3 regions of the Paenibacillus sp. FSL H7-0756 genome follow, and region 2 is predicted to be linked to each of the others. Evidence: riboswitches for the same ligand, from Rfam matches in the RefSeq annotation. Region 2 holds a riboswitch; each other region holds the start of a gene.
What was found. A riboswitch is a leader RNA that binds a small molecule or an ion and turns the genes downstream of it on or off. The one in region 2 is predicted to bind thiamine pyrophosphate.

Region 1 (7,438 bases), on a different contig from region 2:
ATCAGATTGCAGGCTGGAGCCAAGCCGATGTCGCTGCTATGATCAATGCCGGAGGAATGAGGGGATACCCGGACGGACGGTTTGCTCCAAAACAAGCGATGACCCGGGCCGAAGCGATTGCACTGCTGGACTACTACAACGTCACAAGCGGCGGCTTGCAGAGTGTAAATATCGGAGTTTCTGAGGGGCTCGGAAGCTTTGAACCGGGAGCCATCAAATACTATAACAATGTCACCGTATCCGGCTATGATGTGCTGCTGCAGAATCTTAAGATATTTGGAGACCTGGTTTTGGAAGAAGGAATTGGCAACGGAGAGGTGGACTTGGATAGTGTTGAAGTGTTAGGCAAGGTCATCATACAGGGAAGCGGAGATCCCTCAGTGAAGCTCAAGAACACAACCTTGAACCAAGTGATTGTGCAGAAGAAGAGCGGAACTGCCCGCCTGGTAACCGAAGGTGCAACATCGGTGAAGGCGGTGTCAGTACAATCTAGTGTGATTCTGGAGGAGGGTGAGGGTACTGGTGCCGTGCTCACAGATATTGATCTGCCATCCGGCCTTGCAGCCGGGCTCGTAGTGACACTTAATGGCAATTTCGGAGACGTGAACATTGAAGCCAAAGGACCCATCCTCCACCTGCAAAAAGGCTCCATACGCACGGTTAAGACCGCGGCCTCAGCATCAGGGCTTAAGATAGAGCTGGATGAAGGGACAACGATTACTCAGGCTATTCTGAATACGTCAACGAAGGTTACGGGAACAGGCAGAGTTCTGGATGTAATCGTGAAAGAAGATGAATAGAATTCTGAATGAAGGACTGCTCTCTTCTAAAGGGCGTCATGAAGAGCATCAGGATCAGCATTGCTGCTCTGTATAGATCTATATCCCTTTACGCCCCAGATACTCCCGGTCCAGTATTGCATAAAAGTATTGGTTGACCCACTGGTTGTTCCAGTGTATTTCTTCCCGGAATACCCCCTCGCGGACCATCTCTAACCTGTCCAGCACCTGGATGGATGAGGTATTGTATTCATTGCACATAGCCACGACTCTGTGGGCCTTCCATTCTTCAAAAGCAAGCTTCAAGACCAGCTGCGCTGCTTCAGTGCAGTAGCCTTGCCCCCGGTATTCAGGGAAAAGACTGTAGCCCAGTTCCCAGCTCTCGCGCTCTTTTACATACCAGTGTATATGCACTTCCCCTACAGGGGTTGCCTCCGGGGAGGCGAGCCGGATCACGAATTGTTTGTGCCAGTCGCTATGGATTTGTTCCGCCACAGTCTTCCGGACGGCCTCCTTGTCGGTTGGAATCATATCCTCGAAGGGCCAGAGCGAGGTGCTGGTCTCCAGATCTGTGATGAAATCGATATCGTCCGGGGTGACCGGAGATAATGTGATTCTTGCGTTCATTTTGCAAAACCTCCTGCTAGTATGATTTCGATACGATCTTGCCGTCTTTCATTACGCATATGACCTGACGCAGGTTATTAATATCCGCCAGCGGATCTCCCCCGACGACCAACAGATCGGCCCTCTTGCCTGTCTCAATGGTACCGAGTTCATGATCCAGCTTACAGATTTTGGCACCGGATGAAGTGGCGGCCATAATAATCTGCATCGGGGAGAGGCCGGCTTGTCCTAACAGCTGGATCTCTTTCCACGGCATACCGGCTCTGTACCACGGAGGAGCTTCTTCGATAAAATCATCCCCCAGGCCAATCTCCCCGCCCGCCTGAATAAATCTCCAGAGATTATCCAGGCCTTGCTCCAGCAGCGGCGCTCCGAATTTGTCCTGGAACATCTGGAGTACGGTGAGTGTGGGGACGATTCGGATGCTCCTGCTCACCATTTGCCTTATCAGTTGATCGTCCAGCCGGTCGTAAATCATATGCGCAGCATCGCTGATCCCAGCATCCACCAGAATCTGAAGATTGCGCGCACTTGTAACATGAGCAGATACGTAAGTGCCCATGCTCCGGGCCTCCCGGCAGATCGCTTCAAGAATCTCCTGATTCAGCTGGGGCAGTCCGGCGGTAGCAGGATCGTAGCCGTCTTCCAGCGCTGTTTTGATGAAATGTATTCCTTGTTCCAGGACTTCACGGACCTTAAGCCGCGCCTCATCCACACTCTCTACGCCGATAGGTTCCTGACCACCGTAACCGCCTGGAGCCGTGAAGACCTTGCCAGACGTAAGAATTCTGGGAAAAGCACCGCTCTCCAGCTGCCGCGTATGTGTGACTACATCGTCAATCGATGCTGCCGTAGTCATTCCCTCATCGCGGATCGTAGTAATTCCTTCTGCAAGGCACGCGGCCAAATATTCCGTATGATATCCGTGCAGCGGCTCATTCTGTATGTACTTGAAGCTTGTATGGGCATGGGTGTGAATGAACCCCGGCAAAACGAACAGACCCTCCAGGTCGATCACTTTAGTTGCGGAGTCAGGCCCGGATCTCCCGTTAATGTCACTTTGCTGTGTTATGGTGCCGAAGCGGCCATTAACAATCTCAATGTTTGTATGATGCAGCGGCGGCCGTCCGGTTCCATCGATTACCGTTCCGTTCACCAGCAAGATGCGCTCATTTCCCATGGTGGAAGCGTCCTCTCCGTTAAGGTAGTTGTCTTTCCTCACAAAGTATAGGGCTTTCCCCCTAGCGGATATAGATAATATTCTTTTTGGAAACGTTCGTTGCTTACCGTACTATCGTTCCGCAACAGGTGCCGGTGAATGAAGATTGGTTGTTTGGGCGGCTGCCAAGTGTGGTAAGTAACATAACGTACAGCCAAGCAGGCACACTGCCTGATGCATAAACACCAGACCTTAAGCCATGCTAACATGATTAATCAACATTACTGTGGACAGCGAAAGGAGAATGGATTATGCCAGACACTAACAAACAACCTGTCAAAACCCTGCCCCCGCAGGTACAGGATCAACGCCCGGGAATTGAGAGTGAGATGAACCCGCTCCCGGAGTTTGAGACACCGGCGTATAAGGCAGCAGGCAAGCTGCTGGGCAAGGCCGCGCTCATTACCGGAGGCGACAGCGGGATCGGGCGTGCGGTTGCCGTTCATTTTGCCAAGGAGGGAGCGGATGTAGTGATCTCCTACTTGAACGAGCATGAGGATGCGGAAGAGACCAAGCGCCAGGTGGAGCAGGAGGGCAGAACATGCATTCTGATCGCCGGGGATATTGGGGACGAATGCTTCTGTCAGAGCCTGATTCGTCAAACCGTTGAAGGACTCGGCAAGCTCGACATTCTGATCAACAACGCGGCAGAGCAGCATCCGCAGGATAAGATTGAGGACATTACGGCAGAGCAGCTGGAGCGTACGTTCCGGACGAATATTTTCTCCATGTTCTATCTGACCAAGGCAGCCATGCCTCATCTTAAAAAAGGTGCTACGATCATAAACACCACCTCCATCACGGCGTATCGCGGCAGCCCGCAGCTGCTGGACTATTCGTCCACCAAGGGAGCGATTCTCAGCTTCACCCGTTCGCTGTCGATGAATCTGGCCGATAAAGGCATCCGCGTGAACGCGGTAGCGCCTGGACCGATCTGGACCCCGCTGATTCCGTCAACCTTTGACGCGAAGAAGGTCAGTGAGTTCGGCGGCACCCAGCCGATGAAGCGCCCGGGACAGCCTGAAGAGCTGGCACCGGCTTATGTATACCTGGCCTCGGACGATTCCTCCTATGTGAGCGGACAGGTGATGCATGTGAACGGCGGCGAGGTTGTCAACGGCTGATGGGTGTAGAATAAGATCTGGATGCAGATTTGTGTGCAACATATAAATTCTATTTTTAAAAAAGCCTAACCGCTTGCCGGCAGGCTTTTTTTCTGCGCTTGTAACTATTACAATATATTTCCGTCTATTTAGTTAATTGGATATGAAAAGGGGATTGGGATGCTTAGAAAAAAAGGATTCATTCTATCTGCAGCGGGGATTTTTGTTTTTCTGGTAGTGTTCATTTACTTGACTCCTTTTGCAGGGAGACTTGTGGCAAATACAAGATTGGAAGGAAAGGCAAAAAGCATTGGGGTTAGAATTACACAGGAATCACCGCCGCTACCCCTTGTTACTTCCGGGAAAACCCAAATTCCGGTTACCCAAAGCAGCTATTGCTGGGGGAAATTAGGATGTGCGGATTATATAGGAGGACAATCCATGGTACAGGGGGTTACTCCCACTGTTATAGAACCTGAGGGGGGGATCCATGTTGCTTTTACTTATAAACCGGCACCCGGCGGGTTAACCGTTCAGCAATTTGCCGATGATAAAGAAGTGCAAATTCCATTGCAGAACGGCTCTTTTAATGCTCCAAAAGAACAAGGCGTTTATTACTATGGCATATCAGCATTCTGGACAACCGAGGATGGTAAATTTTCAGAAGGGAGTTCATCTGTGGTTTTTGTAATTGAAGTAAAATCTACGAAAGAATAGCCCTAAGAGGAATAATATGCTAATATACAACAAGCAAGACGAAACAACCGCATAGAACGATCACTAGGGGTGCCGCAAGGCTGAGACGGGCGTAGTTGCCTGGACCCTTTGAACCTGATCTGGTTTATACCAGCGTAGGGAAGTGGAGAACGAATATTGCAGCGGGGGTATACGGCAAGTGCCGGTATTCCTGTTTCTATTCCAGACTGCTTCCTTTACGGGGGGCGGTCTTTTTTGTGTTGTGGAGTGGTGCAGAGTGAGCTGGAACAGACGGGAGGGGAAGGTCGTTGTACGAAATTCATGCGGTCTCGGATGGGCGGCTACCGCCTGAAGCGCTGGCTGAATGGGCCGCGGCGGTGCATTCTATGGTGGATTATATCCAGCTCCGCGAAAAATCCATGCCCGCCCGCGAACTGCTGGCGGCGGCGCAGCAGATGCTTCAGGCCGGAGTACCGCCATCGAAGCTGGTCATTAATGATAGGATCGATGTTGCCCTGGCCGCCGGGGCAGGCGGTGTACAGTTAGCCTGGCATAGCCTCCCGCCAGCCGCAGTGCGCGGCCTTGCACCGGGCCTGCGGATCGGCAGATCGGTCCACTCGCAGGAAGAGGCGGCGGAAGCTGGAAGGCAGGGAGCAGACTTCTGCCTCTACGGGCATGTGTTCCCTACGGCCTGCAAGCCCGGACAGCAGGCACGCGGACTGGAGCAGCTGGCCGAGGCTGTCCGCTGGAGCCGCATACCGCTGATTGCGCTCGGAGGGATTACCCCGGGCAATGCCGGAGCGGTGCTGGCCCAAGGGGCGGCTGGCATTGCTGTCATGTCGGGGATCTGCGGAGCTCCTGACCCGGTGGCAGCAGCCCGTGCTTATAGGGAAGCGGTTCACAGGGCGGCAGAGCAGTCTTGTAACCCATGATATGGATCAAGTAAAAGGCACAGCAGGAGGTGAACAGGCATGATTGTGACCGTTAACGGTACCCGCCAGAGGGTGGAAGAGAGCTGCCGGACGCTGGCGGATCTGCTGGCCCGGCCCGAGTGGGCCGGGAAGCTGGTCATTGTCGAGCTGAACGGCGAGCTTGCCGGAAGAGAGGTTTATGGCGATACGTTACTGAATGAAGGGGACCGGATTGAGCTGGTTCATTTTGTAGGCGGAGGCTGAACACAAAGACTTATCCCAGGAGGCGTTAAGATGCAAGATCCATTGATGATTGGCGGCGTGACTCTAACCAGCAGACTATTCATTGGCACCGGAAAATACAGCCGTAACACTCTTATTCCCGAGGTCATTACGCGCTCAGGCTCACAGGTCATTACCGTTGCCCTGCGCCGGGTGGACCCGGAGAGCAGTGACAATATTGTCAGCCATATTCCATCCCATATGACTTTACTGCCTAATACCTCTGGTGCGCGCACCGCAGAAGAGGCGGTACGTATTGCCCGGCTGGCGAGATCGGCGGGGCTGGGAAACTGGGTGAAGATTGAGGTCATCAATGACCAGAAATACTTGCTGCCGGATAACATGGAGACCATCCGGGCGACCGAGATCCTTGCAGCAGAGGGCTTCGTGGTGCTTCCGTACATGAGTCCTGATCTGTCCGCTGCCCTGCGGCTGAAGGCAGCGGGGGCTGCGGCTGTGATGCCGCTAGGGGCACCGATCGGGTCCAACCGCGGGCTGCAGACCAAGGAGCTGATCCGGATTCTGATCTCCGAGACGGATCTGCCGGTGATCGTGGATGCCGGAATCGGCAGACCGTCCGAGGCGGCTGAGGCGATGGAGATGGGCGCTGCTGCGGTCCTGCTCAATACAGCGATTGCCACCGCCTCAGATCCGCTGCTGATGGCAGAAGCCTTCCGTGATGCGGTATCCGCCGGGCGCAAAGCTTATCTCGCCGGACTGGGCCCTGTGGAGGAGACGGCGGCAGCCTCTTCACCGTTGACCGGATTCTTGGCCTGACAGATGGAATAGGGAGGAGAGGAACGGTTATGAGCTTTTATGAGACGATGGCCCGGCTGGAGCAGCTTCCTTACGGGACGCTATGGAGCCGTTATACGGCAGAGGATGTGAAGCGCGCGCTTCGTGCAGAGCAGGTGGATGAAGAAGGGCTGATGGCCCTGCTGTCACCGGCAGCGGAGCCTTATCTGGAGGAGATGGCACATAAGGCGCACCGGTTGACGCGTACGCATTTCGGCCATGTGATGCAGCTGTTTACCCCGATGTATCTTGCAGATTTCTGCGTGAATCACTGCACGTATTGCAGCTTCAGTTCTATCTATGATTTTCCGCGCAAAAAACTGACGCTGGAGGAGGTCGCCCGGGAAGCAGAGACCATCGCAGCCACGGGCCTGCGCCATATTCTGATCCTGACCGGGGAATCCCGGAGAGACAGCCCGGCCGGTTATGTGAGGGACTGCGTGAATGTGCTGCGCCGCTATTTTTCCTCTGTCAGCATTGAAGTGAATCCGCTCTCGACAGCCGAATATGCTGAACTCCGGGAAGCCGGCGTGGACGGTCTGACGCTCTACCAGGAGGTCTACCACCAGGAGACTTATCGAGCGCTGCATGTAAAAGGACCCAAACGCGTCTACCGCAACCGGCTGGACGCTCCCGAGCGGGGCTGCCAAGCGGGCTTTCGTTCAGTGAATATCGGGGCCCTGCTCGGCATGTACGAATGGCGGCAGGAGGCGCTGGCGACTGCGCTGCATGCGAGGTATCTGCAGGATAAGTACCCGGAATGCGAAATCGGGCTGTCGATTCCCAGATTCCGGCCTTACTTAGGCGAATTCAACCCCGCAAGCGACGTAACCGACCGGGCGCTGGTGCAGATCATCCTGGCCTACCGCCTGTTCCTGCCGCGCTCCGGCATCTCACTGTCCACACGCGAGCCTGCCGCTCTGCGCGATCATCTGGTCCAGCTCGGCATCACGAAGATGTCCGCCGGGGTATCCACCGAAGTGGGCGGACATTCCCTCGAAGGGGGCACCCCGCAGTTTGAAATCT
Region 2 (7,438 bases):
TCAGTGTCGGCTTAACGCTGAGAGAGATCTGGAACGGCATCCGCAGCCGCCGCAAGAAGCGGCATTATACGAGGGATTAAGACACATCCGAATAGATAAACAAAAAAACAGCGATGCTTCCGCCAGGGGAGTATCGCTGTTTTTTGGTACGCATTCAGAGATCTTGTGAGTGATTTGTCTGCCATCAAGCGTAGTAACCAGTAGTTAGACATAATCAGCACTAGCTTCCACCTGAGGGATGGGAAGAATTACCGGAGGTTCATATGACACCTAAAGACTATGACAGCCTCTCCTGGCCCGGCAGGTTCAGCAGAGGAGATAAGCAGGCACTTGCCGATGCTATGGATTACTATGGAACGGATGTGCTTAGGCTGGTCAAGCGCATTCTGGGCGGCTGCGGGCGGGCAGAGGATGCTGAGGAATGTGTCAGTGATGTATTCTTAGCTGCCTGGAACAACATCGGACAGTACGATCCTGATCGGGCCTCATTCCGCACATGGATTCTAATCCTTGCCAAATATAAGGCGCTGAATCTGCGGCGTAAATTACAGCCCGGGCTTGATCAGACGATGGGCGAGGCAGCCATCCCCGTCCGGAGCAGCAGCAACACCGAGCAGGAAATTCTGCGGCGTGAGGCAGCGGAAGAACTGCTGCACCATATCAAGCAGCTTCAGGAGCCGGACCGCAGCCTGTTTCTGCGCCGGTATTATCTCTATGAGAGTCTGGATGAACTGGCTGAGGCTTTTGACTTAACGAAAAAAGCTGTAGAGAACCGGCTGTACCGGTGCCGAACCATTCTGAAGCAAACTCTGCAGCAGACTAAACCAAACAGAGAGGAGGACTTAGGCCATGAAGAAAGAGTTGACCACCGGTGAGCAGGAGCTGTTCGATCAGCTCGATGCGCTGGAGTTCAGTGAAGCGGAGCTGGCCTTGAACACGCTGACCGCCGAGCCTCAATCAGCCGCTCCATCGGAAGAGGAGCTTGAAGCCATAAGCAGAATCAAAGTGCGCACCTTGTCCCGGACCGGGACCGCTCCTGACGTACAGCGCCGCTTGCCTTCCGTCCGCAGAAGCCGCCGGCAGGCTTATACCGGAGTTGCCGCAGCCCTTCTGCTTGGCGCAGGGCTGGTGTTCACTTCGCCCAGCGTCCAGGCGGGCCTGAAGCAAGTGTTCAGCTTCTTGCCCGGCCTTCACACCGTAGTGGAGAATAGTCCCGACAGCCCGTTATATGTGCTGAAGAAGCCTTTCACCGCTGCTGTAGGTCGGGGTGAACTGACTGTCAACGCTATCCTTGTGCAAGAGAACCGCGCAACCATTAATCTTCGGGGGCAGAAGACTCGCATTATTAATGAATTTCAGGCAGACATCGGAGGAACCCGCTATACCTTCATGTTCAATTCGCGAACTTCCTCTGGAGGTCTCGACTGGGATGCAAGCTACAGCGCTCTTCTTCCCCATGATCTCACTTTACAGGCTGAAGAAGCGGTAACCTTATACATTAATAGCACGGTCATTGGACCGCTTGTCCTGGGGCCGCCGCAGACCGCCGATGACCTGCAGCAGCTCGGGGTCAGCGATGTCCAGCAGGATGTGCGGATTTCCGCTTTTCCGGTACGGCTGGGTGATGGGCTTGTCCGTGTTGAACTGGTCCCGGCTCTTCAGAAAACCGCATCCGCTGCATCTTCTTATACACTAGAGCCGCTAATGCCCTGGAATGGCACCTATGTCGAGAATGCAGCAGGAGTAAAAGTCTCTACCGAGCACTCTCCATCCTCTATAGGCTACTATTCTGAGCTCTTGTTCCGTGAACAGAAGGAAGCCGGAGGACATCCTTATACAGTCGTCATCCCTTACATCGAGGTATCCGATCAGGAAGCCGTCTCCCAGAAAGTTACCCTGCCGCTGCCCGCTATCGGAGAGAGCAGAACGCTGGATATTACTGCTGAGATCGCCGGATATCCGGTAGACTTCACCCGCATCACCCGCAGCAGTGAGACAGAGGTCAATGTAGATATAGACTTGAAATTTAACCCGGCGGGGGCAAAGTCACTTACCCATTTCTCTGTCAGCTATCCGGGCTCTAAGGAGCCTTATTCCTTTGGGTGGGAGGAGAGTGAAGGCACACCGCGTGTCATGAAGACTCTTAACCTGATTACAGAGCCGGGCGCGGATAAGCTGCGTTTTATACTTTCGAAGCCCATTTTTATATGGAAAGGTCCCTGGACTCTGCCGCTCAAACTGGAGGATTAAGACAGAGAGGGTGGACAACGGCGGGGCTGCCGTCTATAATACACCGTAAGAACATAGCAATACCTGTGAACTTTATAGAACCAGGGGTGCTGGAATTGGCCGGCTGAGATTGTATCCCACAAGATACTGACCCTTATACCTGATCTGGATAATGCCAGCGTAGGAATCTTCATTCGGCACAGTGCCTTAAGCGGTACTGCAGCTGAAGTCCCCTCACGCAAGTCACTGGCGTCCCGATCATCGGGACGCTTTTTTGATTCTAAGGATGTACAGGAATAAGGTTTCTGTAAGCTCTGAAGACCAGGGGTTGCTGGAAGGAGAGAGAAAGAGAAATGGGAGTCAAAAAAACAGTCACACTACTGCTCAGCTCCATGCTGCTGCTCACCGTAGCGGGCTGTGGCGGAGGGAACAACAGCGGCAATGCGGGGGCCAGCGCACCTGCTGCCGGGAACAGCACGGCTGCACCTGATGCAACCGCAGCCGCACCCACGGATGCACCTAAGGCTCTGACCCCGGTCAAGATTGCCCTGGACTGGACACCGAACACGAATCATACCGGCCTGTATGCTGCCAAGGAGTTGGGCTATTACGCGGAGGAAGGTCTTGATGTGCAGATTGTACAGCCTGGCGCTGCCGGGTCCGATACGATGGTCACTTCCGGCGAAGCTCAGTTCGGCATAAGTGCCCAGGAAGCCCTAACCCTGGCCCGGCTGCAGGATGTGCCGCTGGTGTCGATTGCTGCAATCATTCAGCATAATACCTCCGGTTTCGCGGCTCCGAAGGACCGCAATATTAAGACGCCGAAGGATTTCGAAGGCAAAACCTACGGAGGCTGGGGCTCCCCTGCGGAGCAGGCTGCCATGAAAGCCATCATGGACCCCGAAGGCGGGGATGTCTCCAAGGTGAAGCTGGTGAATATCGGCGAAGCGGACTTTTTCACAGCCGTGAAGCGGGATATTGACTTTGCCTGGATCTTCTATGCGTGGACCGGGGTAGAGGCCGAGCTGCGCGGCGAGCCGCTGGATATGCTGTATCTGAAGGATTACGCTCCGCAGCTGGATTACTACACCCCGGTGCTAACCACTAGCGAGAAGGAAATCGCCCAGCACCCTGAAGTGGTGAAGGCCTTCCTTAAGGCTACGTCCAAGGGATATCAGTACGCGATCGATAACCCGGAAGAAGCCGCGACGGTCTTGTCCGATGCTGTACCTGATCTGGACCCCAAGCTGGTGCTGGCCAGCCAGAAATGGCTTAGCCCGAAATACAAGGACGACGCCCCGCGCTGGGGCGAGCAGAAGCTTGAAATCTGGAAGAATTACGCCGACTGGATGTACGGCCTGAAGCTGCTGGATAAGCCGCTGGATGCGGAGAGCACGTTTACGAATGAATTTTTGCCGGAATCATAATCAACCCGCATAGCGGGAATCTTATACTTAACTTGAGAGGAAGGATTCATCATGGCTAATACATTGCTCAGCATTCAGGTCATTCCCAAGACACCGAACAACGAGGATTCTATCCCTTATGTGGACAAGGCCATTGAGGTCATTCAGAAATCAGGCGTGAAGCATCAGGTGAATCCGCTGGAGACCACGATGGAAGGCGAGCTGTCCGAGCTGCTGGATATTGTGCGTGACATGCATGAGGCGCTGATCGCCTCCGGCAGCCCGAGTGTCATCTCACAGATCAAGATCGCCCATAATCCGGGCGGCATCAGCATGGATAAGCTGACCGAGAAATACCGGCCGTGAGAAGCACCTGGAAGCTAGTGTGGCCGCCCTTTGTGGCGGTCCTCTTTTTTGTCGGGATATGGCAGTTATCGGTTATGCTGTTCGACATCCCAGCCTACCAGCTGCCCAGCCCCGCAGATATCGCGCGTGAGTCGAAGAACAATGCCTCCGGGATCTGGGAGCACACCGCCGCCACGCTGCGGCTGACCCTGATCGGCTTCCCGGTCGGCACAGGCATCGGCCTGCTCACCGCCTTGCTGCTGCATCTGCTGCCCTGGGTCAAGCGGGCGATCTATCCGCTGCTGATCCTCAGCCAAAATGTGCCCTCCATTGCGCTGGCCCCGCTGCTGATTATCTGGTTCGGGTTCGGCCTGCTGCCCAAAATCATCCTGATCACCCTCGTCTGCTTCTTCCCTGTAGCTGTTGCAGCCATGGGCGGGCTGGCCCAAAGCGACCGGGTGATGATGAATTATATGAAGATGGCCGGTGCGGGCAAGTGGCAGATCTTCACCCGGCTGGAGCTTCCCGGCTCCCTGCCCTCCCTGTTCTCCGGGCTCAAAATATCCGCCACCTATGCGGTGATGGGTGCAGTGGTGGCCGAATGGATCGGCGCCGACAAAGGAATCGGCTACTATATGCTGCTGCAAAAGTCCTCTTACCGTGCGGACCGGATGTTCGTGGCCATCGCCATCATCGTGCTGCTGAGTCTCGTATTATTCGCGCTCATTGCCCTGCTGGAGAGATGGCTGGTGCGCTGGAAGCCGCGTAAGGATGCCTAATGTGTACAGAAGGATCATCCACAACAGAAGTAACCATAATGAACTGAAGGAGGCTGGGCGAAGTGTCTGAGCTTACGAGGATTGAACTGGAGAAGGCGGACGGAGACGGACGCCTGCGCACTCAGAGTGTGCCGCCTGCGCTGGAAGTCAGCGGCATCTCCAAATCGTTCACGCACCGCCGCCGGGAGACGCAGGTGCTGAATCAGGTGTCCCTGACTGTGGAGCCGCAGGAATTTGTCTCCATTGTCGGCCCGTCCGGCTGCGGCAAAAGCACGCTGTTCCATATTATCGGCGGCCTTACGCTGCCCGATACCGGAACCGTCCGCATGAACGGCATCCCGGTGACCGGGCAGCGCGGCAAGATCAGCTATATGCCGCAGCAGCCCGCGCTGTTCCCGTGGCGCAGCACGCTCGACAACGTCCTGCTTGGCGCCGAGCTGCAAGGCGCCCCGCCGCGGGAGGCCCGCGAGGCAGCGCGCCACTGGCTGGCGAAGATCGGCCTCGGCGGCTTCGAGCGGGCCTACCCGCACATGCTGTCCGGCGGCATGCAGCAGCGGGCCGCCTTCCTGCGGGCCATGCTCGCGCCGCAGGAGCTGATGCTGCTCGATGAGCCGTTCAGCGCACTCGACGCGCTGACCCGCGAGCAGATGCAGCGCTGGCTGCTGGAGCTGTGGGAGGAGAACCGCCGCTCCGTGCTGTTCATTACCCATAACATCGAGGAGGCGCTGCTGCTCTCCACCCGCATCTACGTTTTCTCCGGACGGCCCGGCTCCGTCCTCCATACCGTGGAGGTCCCCTTCCCGCGTCCGCGCCGCGAAGAGATCGCCGATTCGCCGGAGTTCCTGCGGATGCGGCGCCAGCTCTCCCAGTGGATGCGCGAGGAGCAGGCGAAGAGCCAGACATAAGGAGCAAGCTGCTGCTAAGGTGAAATTGCAGGAACGATCGGGCTCCTCGCTGTGCCTAACAACAACCTTCGTGACTCGGCACTGCCTTGTCAGTAGCGGTATAACTCATCCTGATTGTATTTACTGCAATAGAATCTGCTATATTCCATTCAAAATTCACTTCTGCTGTATTTCGTACAGCAGATTTTTGTTTATTTGCCGCAAAGCACCACTTTCGCAGATTTCTGCTGTACAGAGTACAACAGAATCGGTTTTGCTGCGGATTCGGGGGACATCTGTTGTATAAATTACAATTGAGCTAACCATTCCATCCATAGCTGTATTACGTGCGATTAAAAGCAGCCAAAAACATAGTTTGTCTTCTATAGCTGCAATTGGTACAACTAAGTTAGCCCCAAATGGATGAAATCCAGGATAAACAGTTAGTTTAATTGCACCAAATACAGCTATATAGAGATTCGGCGGTACATCAGATGATTTAGTTGTACAGAGTACCCCAGGCTGTCTTACATCCAGCCCTTCTCCTCCGCCAGCCGCACGGCTTCAATCCGGGTCTTGACCGCAAGCTTGCTGAGGATCTCCGAGATGTAGTTGCGGACGGTGCCGTAGGAGAGGTGGAGCGCCGCGGCGATCTCACCGGCGCTGCGGCCCGCGGCGGCAAGCTTCAGAATCTCACGCTCCCGGTCCGAGAGCGGATTCTCTTCGCGCAGGCTGCCGAACACCAGCTCAGGCGAGACCTCGCGCCCCCCGGCCATCACACGGCGGATGGCATCGGCCAGCTTATCCACCGGCTCATCCTTCAGCAAATACCCCTGAATTCCGGCCTTTACTCCGCGCTCGAAATAACCAGGGCGGGCGAAGGTGGTCAGGATAATGATTTTGGTACGGCAGCCCCGCGATTTCAGTATCTCTGCCACCTCCAGGCCGCTCATCAGCGGCATTTCAATATCCATCAGGCATACATCCGGCTGGACACGTTCGATCAGGGCCAGCGCCTCCGCCCCGTCCCCGGCTTCGCCCGCCACCTCAATATCATCCTCCAGATCGAGCAGCGATGCCATCGCGCCGCGCAGCAGCCGCTGATCCTCGGCAATTATGATCCTGATCATGCTGTTTCCCCATCCTTTCCATCCTTCACTACTCTTGGTGTAACCACCGTTAGCCGGCTTCCCCCGCCGGGTCCCGGAGCCAGCGTCAGCGAGCCGTCAATCAGGGCCAGCCGCTCGCCCATCCCCTTCATGCCGTTGCCGTCCCGGCGCTCCGCCCCCCCTGAACCGCTCGCTTCTACCCCTATGCCGTTATCCTCCAGCGTAATCTGTACCTCGCCGGGTGTCATTACGATGCTAATCCGGCATTGGTCCGCACGGCTATGCTTAACGATGTTGGTAATCCCCTCCTTGATACAGAGGCTGAGAATACTCTGCGTCAGATCGGATACACCCGGCAGCGCTGCATCTCCCTCTACCTCAAGCGCGATCTCCGCGCTGCGCAGCATCTCCGCCGCCTCAGCCAGCTCTTCGGCAACTGAGACTGCACGCATCTCAGAGACCAGCTCCCGCACCTGGCGCAGCGCGGCCCGCGAGGTCCGCTGGATCTCACGGGCTTCCGCCTGCGCCCGCTCGGGATTCTTCACCACCATTTTCTCAACAAGCTGGCTCTTCAAGGTAATAAGCGACAGGGTATGCCCCATCGTGTCATGCAGATCACGGGCGATGCGCATCCGTTCCTCGCGCTTGATCATTTCCTTGATCTGCTCGTTAGCCTGGTCCAGCTC
Region 3 (7,438 bases), on a different contig from region 2:
ACGGAATGTTGTTCCAATCGCTCTTGCATCCAGATTTTTTTCATTCCCCTAATCGGTGAAAATCCGGATACAAAGGCGACCGCTCCGCTTCTTCTCCACAATCATTCCGCCCGCTCCGCTGTTTAACAGGGGGAGTTACAAACACAGTTTCAAGTGCACTTCTGCTCTTCATTTACGCTCACCGCCCACTTCACCTTCGCATAAATACAATGTATGCTGTTTTTCACACACGTTCGCTCCATATACCAGCTTGCAGGCACAATGTATACTGTTTTCCACATACATTTAGACCGTGCGCCTGCTTGCGAGCATAATGTATACTGTTTTCCACATACATTGCTCCGTATGCCTCCTTGCGAGAACAATGTATACTGTTTTTAACATACAGTAGCTCATGTACCGTTGTACCAGCCAATTTTATTTGGTTTTAAGCAATCACGCTTCCCCGCTCAACCGGTTGAGGAATTGCAGGGCGCGCGGGTTCTTCGTCTGCTCCAATACTTCCCGGGGGGTTCCCTGCTCCAGAATAACTCCGTTATCCATCAGGATGATCCGGTCGGCCACATCGGCCGCGAATTTCATCTCATGGGTGACGATGACCATCGTCATTCCTTCCCGGGCCAGCTGCTTGATGACCTTCAGCACCTCGCCGACCAGCTCAGGATCAAGCGCCGAGGTCGGCTCATCGAATAGCAGCACCTCCGGCGAGACCGCCATTGCACGTGCTATCGCTACACGCTGCTGCTGGCCGCCGGACAGCTGATGCGGATACGAGTCTGCCTTATCTGCCAGACCCACCTTGTCCAGCAGGGCCAGCGCTTTGCTGCGCGCTTCTTCCTTGGAACGCTTTTGTACCGTGACCTGTCCCTCCATCACATTGCCGAGTGCCGTCATATGCGGGAACAGATTATAGGACTGGAACACCATTCCTGTCTGCTGGCGCAGGGACAGTACGGTACGCTGTGGAATTTTGGCGCCCGGGGTGAAATCCAGCTTAACCGTGTTCAGCGTAAGACTGCCCTTATCGGGGGTCTCCAGCAGGTTGAAGCAGCGCAGCAGTGTGGTTTTGCCGGAGCCGGAAGGTCCGATAATGACCATTACCTGGCCGTGTTCAACGGTGAGATCCACACCTTTTAGCACCTCCAGCGGCCCGAAGGACTTATGTAAATCGCGTATTTCAATCATTCGTGTGCCTCCTTAACCTTAACTGGCCGAATACCGGTCCAGCCGCTTCTCCAAGTTATTCTGCAGCGCAGACAATACAGAGCAGAACAGCAGATAGAACAGCGCCGCTTCGCAATACAGCAACAGAGGTTCATAGGAGGTCGCCACAATCTGCTGGGCTTTTCTGAATATCTCAACATAAGTAATACTGGCCGCAAGCGAAGTATCTTTAACCAGGCTAATAAAAGAATTCGATAACGGCGGAACTGACACACGGGCAGCTTGAGGCAAGATCACCCGGCGCAGTGCCTGCTTCCGGCTCATCCCCACAGAGAACGCGGCTTCCCACTGGCCCTTGTGGATAGACAGAATGGCAGCCCGGACAATCTCCGAGGAATAGGCCCCGACACTGAGCGTGAATCCGATAAGCGCGGCGATGAACGGATCAAGCACAATCCCGGCGGCGGGCAGTCCATAGAAAATAATGAACAGCTGTACCAGCAGCGGCGTTCCCCGGATCACCCAGACATAGAAACGGGCGAACAGCCTCGGAAGCCTCCAGGAGGACAGCCGGGCAAGCGCAGTAATCACCGCCAGCAGCAGCCCCAGAATAAAGGATGCTACCGCAAGGGGAAGGGTAAAAGCCACCCCCGCTTTGAACAGAGGCAGCAGTGAATCGAGAAATATTTGTATTTGGCGGTCATCCATCATTTCGATACGTCAGCGCCAAAATACTTCTCGGAGATCTTAAGGTAGGTTCCATCGCTCTTCATAGCAGTCATCGCTTCGTTCACAGCCTGTACCAGCCCGTCATTCCCTTTCAGGAAGACTGCAGCACTATGCGAGCCTTCGGCAATCTCATCCACCTTCTTGATCTTGACATCCGGTTTCTGCTTCTTCAGGTCGAGGTAGGACAAGCCGTCATTGACGGTAGCATCGATCCGGCCGGAGGTCAGCAGATCAATCGCCTGATTGAAGCCCTCGGTCGATACGATCTCGGCACCGTTGTCTGTGGCGATTTTGCCGAGGTTGCTGGTGAGCGACTGGCCGGCTTTTTTACCCCTCAGATCGGCGAAGGTCTTAATATCCTGATTATCCTCCGGCACGATCAGCACAGCCTTGGAGACAATATACGGATCGGAGAAATCATATTTCACTTTACGCTCATCGGTAATGGAGACTTCATTGAAAATCACATCGAAGCGCTTCGCATCCATCCCGGCAAAAATCCCGTCCCACTGCGTCTCGATGAACTCAGGCTTCACACCCAGGCGCTTGGTCACTTCTTCGGCGATCTCGACATCGAAGCCCGTCAGCTTGCCGTCAGCATCATGGAAGGTGAACGGTGCGTAGGTCCCTTCGGTGCCGATGCGCAGCTTGCCGCTGGCTTTGACGGCCTCCAGGGTGTTCTGCTCCCCGGAAGCTGCACCCTCTGCAGCCGCAGCCGTAGGCTCAGCCCCGGTATTGCCGCCCGTTGCTGTCTTGTCCGTATTGTTGCTTCCGCAAGCCGCAGCCGTGACCATGGTCAGGAGCAGCATAATAGTCAGACTAAGTTTTTTCATTCGATCAATCCCCTCTCGTATCTTCTTTATAGACACCGTATATTGATTTCCATAGCTTAGCTTGCCCCAATTTCTTCTCCTGCATCAGGATCTCCAGAAGAGAAATCAACACAAAAAGCGACTCTCCGGGAAAAGGAGAATCGCTCTCATTGGACTACATAAGCTCTACTTCTATATGGGCATTACTACACGTGCATGATTTCTGGCGTCGCCTGTTCCTTGGAACGTTCAGTTCCGGCATGGCGGCCCCGGCGCAGCAGCAGTCCAAGGACCGCACCGCCAAGCGCGACAAACATCATAATGTGGAACGTGTCCGCGAAGCCCTGAGATAATACGGTTTGCTTAGCCAGCAGCAGCGCTTGCTGTGAAGCGCCTGCGGTGCTTTTCCCGGCAGCCGCCGCCGCTTCCTGCATCTCTATGCCGCGCGCCGTTGTTCTTGCGGTCAGAATGGTAACCAGCGTCGAGACGGCCAGCGAAGTAATTACCTGCTGCATCGAGTTCGTCAGCGAGGTTACCCGGTTCACCAGATGGCTTGGCGCCTTGTTGAGCAGATGCGTGTTCATTGGCATCATCATCATACCCATGCCGGCCCCGCACATGATCAGCGGAAGAATCAAATCGCGGCTCTGCGTGGTAAGATCCACATGGGAATACTGGAATAACGCGCCGGAGACCAGACTGAGGCCGCAGACCACGAGCCAGCGCACACCTATCCGGTCGAACAGTATCCCGGCAATAGGCATCATCAGCCCGGAAGCGATCGCCTGCGGCAGCAGCGTCAGACCGGTATCAAATGCGCCGAAGCCGCGGGCCTGCTGCAGAAATTGCGGGAGCAGGAATAACGCGCCGTATAAGCCGAATTGGGCGATCCATTGCACGATGATTCCTGTCGTGAAATCTACAGATTTCAGAATCCGCAGCTCCAGCAGCGGTGTCTTGGAGCGCAGCTCTGCGATGACAAAAGCGATTAGCGCCACAGCGCCCAGCAGCAGCCCGATCAGCGTTTTCTCGGAGGTCCAGCTCTGAGCGCCTTGGCTAACTCCGTAAGTGAGCGAAGCAAAAGCCAGCGGGCCAAGAACCATACCTAGCTTATCCATGCCGGGCACGCTGTTCTTCGCCGCATTCGGCAGCTTGCGCAGTCCAATCAGCACCGCAATGATGCCAATCGGAATATTAATGAGAAAGATCCAGCGCCAGGAATGGTATTCAACCAGCCAGCCCGACAATACCGGACCAATAGCCGGTGCGAACAGGACGGGAATGCCCATAATGCCCATGACTACGCCAACCTTGCTTTTGGGAGCCAGTCTGTACACATAGGCCATCCCTACAGGGAGCACACAGCCGCCGCCCAGTCCCTGAATGACCCGGAAAACAATCAGCCATTCGGCGCTGCTTGGTGTAGCGCACAGAATCGAGCCTATCGTAAACACAATTACCGCCGTCAGGAAGACTGTCTTGGCCCCGAACCGGTCAGACAGCCAGCCTGACAACGGGATAACTGAAGCCTGGGCCAGCATATATCCGGTAACTACCCACTGCAGCGTATGCAGATCCGTCTTGAAATCCACCACCAGCCTGGACAAGGCTACGTTCATCGCCGTACTGTCCAGCACAACCATAAATACTCCGGCAATAATGGCCAGCAGCGGAACCAGAATGCTGGACAGCCGGAAATCGGCTTCCTGCTTCAAGGTCTGATCCATGTCTCTTCTCCTCCTAAAGCTGTCCGCGTTCTTCATTGACCTGCGGGCAGATTGTTCTATATAATGAGTGAACGGACAACTGTCCGTAAGTGCAATTCATAGTCTACGGACAATTGTCCGTTGTGTCAATTCTTTTCTGAAAGGGGTTCTCATGAAAAAGCCAGACACCGACGCTGCACAGCTCCAGCCGTCAGCTTCGCAAGCCATAGAATCCGCTTCGCCCATGTCCGCCGATCCTTATGTACAGCGGATTCTTGAAGCTGCCCGCCAGTTGTTCACCGAGAGCGGACTTGAGGCGGTCAGCATGTACAGCATTGCCAAGCGGGCAGGCATAGGGCAAGGCTCCCTGTACCGCCGTTTCACAGATAAGGGTGAGATCTGTTCTGCCCTGCTGAAGGGCAGCGCAGACCAATTCCTGTCCGGGCTGGAGCAGCAGGTGGCTGCCAGTGCCGGCGAAGCCCCGGCTCTCGCTCAGCTGCAGAGCAGCATTGAGCAGATTGCCGATTTCATAGAGCAATATGCCGAGTTGCTGAATATGATCAAAGCCGAGTTCACCGGCAAGAAGCAGCTGACCCAGTTTGAGCATCCTTTTTTTCAGCGGCTGGGCGTGATGATGACAGAGCTGCTGGAGCGCGCTGCGGCAGGTGGTGAGATTATTGACATTGATCCGGCCTTTGCGGCCACGGCCTTAATCTCTATCCTCAGTCCCGATCTGTACCTGTATGAGCAGAAGCGGCACCACTCCTCCAAGCTGGACATCTCCAGGGGCATCGTCACTTTGTTCGTGACCGGTCTGGCGAAGCGCTGACCGCCTGCCCTTTACAAGAGGGAAATTTGTGGTATATTAAGTAGCAATTACGAATTCAATAGCAACATTATTCACTAGGGGAGTCGGCCGACTGAGACGGAGCTTAAGCTCCGGACCCTTTGAACCTGATCTGGATCATACCAGCGGAGGGAAGTGGAGCAGAATGTATCAGTGGTTCCCGTCACAGGGCCGCAGCTGACTGTACCTTCCGCCCCATTCATTGCCTCCGGGAATGAATGGGGCTTTTTTTGTGCTCCGCACAGTATCTATACCAATTTCAAGGAGGCTTCGTACATAGTCTTATGATCAATATTAGCAATCTGTCCTATGCCTTCGGGACCGGTTCGTCCCGGACCCCCGTCTTCTCAGAGCTGTCCATGAATGTGCAGCGCGGCGAATTCATCTCTGTCGTAGGCGGAAGCGGATGCGGCAAAAGCACCTTGTTCAAAATCATCGCCGGTCTGCTGGAGCCGGGCAGCGGCAGGATTATGCTGAACGGAGCCGAGTCCTCTGCAGCTGCGAAGAGGCTGGGCAGTGTGGCCTACATGCCCCAGCAGGATCTTCTTCTGCCCTGGCGCACCGTACTGGACAATTGTCTGCTGCCCTGGGAGCTCAAGCGCAGCCGGCCCAAAGCAGCCGCTATTGCCGAGATCCGCACCCTGCTGCGCCGCTTCGGCCTTGACGGGACCGAAGCGGCTTATCCGCAGGAGCTGTCGGGCGGAATGCGGCAGCGCGTGGCGGTCCTCCGCACCGTGGCGGCCGGAAACGACCTGCTGCTGCTCGATGAGCCGTTCGGGGCGCTCGATGCCATTACGAAGCGCTCGCTGCAGCGTTGGCTGCTGGAGTTATGGGCGGAGCTGGACAAAACGGTGCTGTTCATCACCCATGACCTGGAAGAGGCGCTCTTGCTCAGTGACAGAATCTATCTAATGACCGGCAGAGAGGGCAGCGGGATGCAGGAATTCTCAGCCGGTCTCCCCCGTCCGCGTCATCACAGTCTGAACTATGAACCGCAGTTCGCCGCCCTGCGCCAGGAATTGGAGCTGAAGCTATATGAGAACCGCCGCTCCTAGAAGATTGCTCCAGCATTACGGTCCGGCGGCCCTGCTCGCCCTGCTGGCGCTTGCGGTCTGGGAGTCAGTAGCCCGGCTGGGCCTGATTCCTCCCTTCATTCTTCCGGCTCCGTCTGCGATCTGCATGGCTTTGCTGGAGGAACGCCGCTTGTTATTCGGGGTGCATCTGCCTGCTACTCTGCTGGAGGTACTCACAGGCTTCGCATTGTCAGTGATCTGCGGCAGCCTGCTGGGGATCGCCATGCACCTGTTCAGTCCGCTGGCCAAGGCACTGTATCCGCTGCTGATCATCAGCCAGACGGTTCCGCTGATCGCCCTCTCGCCCCTGTTCATCATGTGGTTCGGCTATACCTTGTGGAGCAAGGTCGCCGTTGTCTTCCTGACTGCTTTCTTCCCGGTGGTCATCGGCACCTATGACGGATTGTCCAAGAACACGGACGCTTACCGGGAGCTCCTGCTTACCTACGGCGCGAGCCGCTGGCAGATTCTCGGGAAGGTGGGCGTTCCGCTGGCTTTGCCCTCTTTTTTCTCCGGACTGAAGCTGTCTGCTGTGTACTGTGTGATTGGTGCAACGATCGGGGAATGGCTTGGGGGCAGCCGGGGGCTGGGCTATTTCAGCCGCAGAATGGCCGGGAATCTGCAGAGCGCCAAGATGTTCGCCGCTGTTGTCTTATTATCTCTACTCGGTATCCTGCTGTTTCTGGCAGTCGCCGCACTGGAGAAGATTATTCTGAAGAAAAGAGGACGTTATTCATGATTACTATCCGCTATGCCCGTTATCTGCACCATGCAATTTCAAGGCCAGCCATGCTGCTGTCCGCTCTGCTCCTCTGTATGCTGCCTGTCCTGGCAGGCTGCGCCAATACGAACAATCCGGCGGCCTCCGGCTCCCCGGCTGGTACTGGAGCTGAAGAAGCAGCCCATAAGCTAACGATTATGCTCGACTGGTATCCCAATGCGGTTCACTCTTTTTTGTATGCGGCAGAGGCTGAAGGTTATTTCGCTGAGAAAGGTCTGGAGGTTGAGATTCAGATGCCGGCCGATACCAATGATGCGCTGAAGCTGGTTGCTGCGGGTAAGGTGGATCTGGCACTCAGCTATCAGCCGCAGGTGTTGATGGCACGG

Region 1: another riboswitch for thiamine pyrophosphate. It lies ahead of NST04_RS32910 (thiamine phosphate synthase); the one in region 2 lies ahead of NST04_RS01445 (ABC transporter substrate-binding protein).
Region 3: another riboswitch for thiamine pyrophosphate. It lies ahead of NST04_RS22325 (ABC transporter ATP-binding protein); the one in region 2 lies ahead of NST04_RS01445 (ABC transporter substrate-binding protein).

What each region holds. Positions count from the first base shown of each region.
Region 1 is NZ_JBBOVT010000003.1:1,631,719-1,639,156, forward strand. Features, by position in the region: gene NST04_RS32885 (S-layer homology domain-containing protein) at 1-800, shown strand, start outside; gene NST04_RS32890 (GNAT family N-acetyltransferase) at 879-1,406, opposite strand; gene NST04_RS32895 (amidohydrolase family protein) at 1,423-2,586, opposite strand; gene NST04_RS32900 (SDR family oxidoreductase) at 2,877-3,749, shown strand; gene NST04_RS32905 (hypothetical protein) at 3,909-4,445, shown strand; TPP riboswitch at 4,501-4,603, shown strand; gene NST04_RS32910 (thiamine phosphate synthase) at 4,733-5,356, shown strand; gene thiS (sulfur carrier protein ThiS) at 5,396-5,599, shown strand; gene NST04_RS32920 (thiazole synthase) at 5,630-6,394, shown strand; gene thiH (2-iminoacetate synthase ThiH) at 6,424-7,438, shown strand, end outside.
Region 2 is NZ_JBBOVT010000001.1:328,312-335,749, forward strand. Features, by position in the region: gene NST04_RS01430 (hypothetical protein) at 1-80, shown strand, start outside; gene NST04_RS01435 (sigma-70 family RNA polymerase sigma factor) at 264-875, shown strand; gene NST04_RS01440 (hypothetical protein) at 850-2,250, shown strand; TPP riboswitch at 2,323-2,433, shown strand; gene NST04_RS01445 (ABC transporter substrate-binding protein) at 2,583-3,656, shown strand; gene NST04_RS01450 (thiamine-binding protein) at 3,708-4,001, shown strand; gene NST04_RS01455 (ABC transporter permease) at 3,998-4,759, shown strand; gene NST04_RS01460 (ABC transporter ATP-binding protein) at 4,840-5,664, shown strand; gene NST04_RS01465 (response regulator transcription factor) at 6,171-6,773, opposite strand; gene NST04_RS01470 (sensor histidine kinase) at 6,770-7,438, opposite strand, start outside.
Region 3 is NZ_JBBOVT010000002.1:1,301,968-1,309,405, forward strand. Features, by position in the region: gene NST04_RS22300 (amino acid ABC transporter ATP-binding protein) at 436-1,185, opposite strand; gene NST04_RS22305 (amino acid ABC transporter permease) at 1,204-1,872, opposite strand; gene NST04_RS22310 (amino acid ABC transporter substrate-binding protein) at 1,872-2,726, opposite strand; gene NST04_RS22315 (DHA2 family efflux MFS transporter permease subunit) at 2,912-4,432, opposite strand; gene NST04_RS22320 (TetR/AcrR family transcriptional regulator) at 4,584-5,240, shown strand; TPP riboswitch at 5,307-5,409, shown strand; gene NST04_RS22325 (ABC transporter ATP-binding protein) at 5,543-6,313, shown strand; gene NST04_RS22330 (ABC transporter permease) at 6,294-7,070, shown strand; gene NST04_RS22335 (ABC transporter substrate-binding protein) at 7,067-7,438, shown strand, end outside.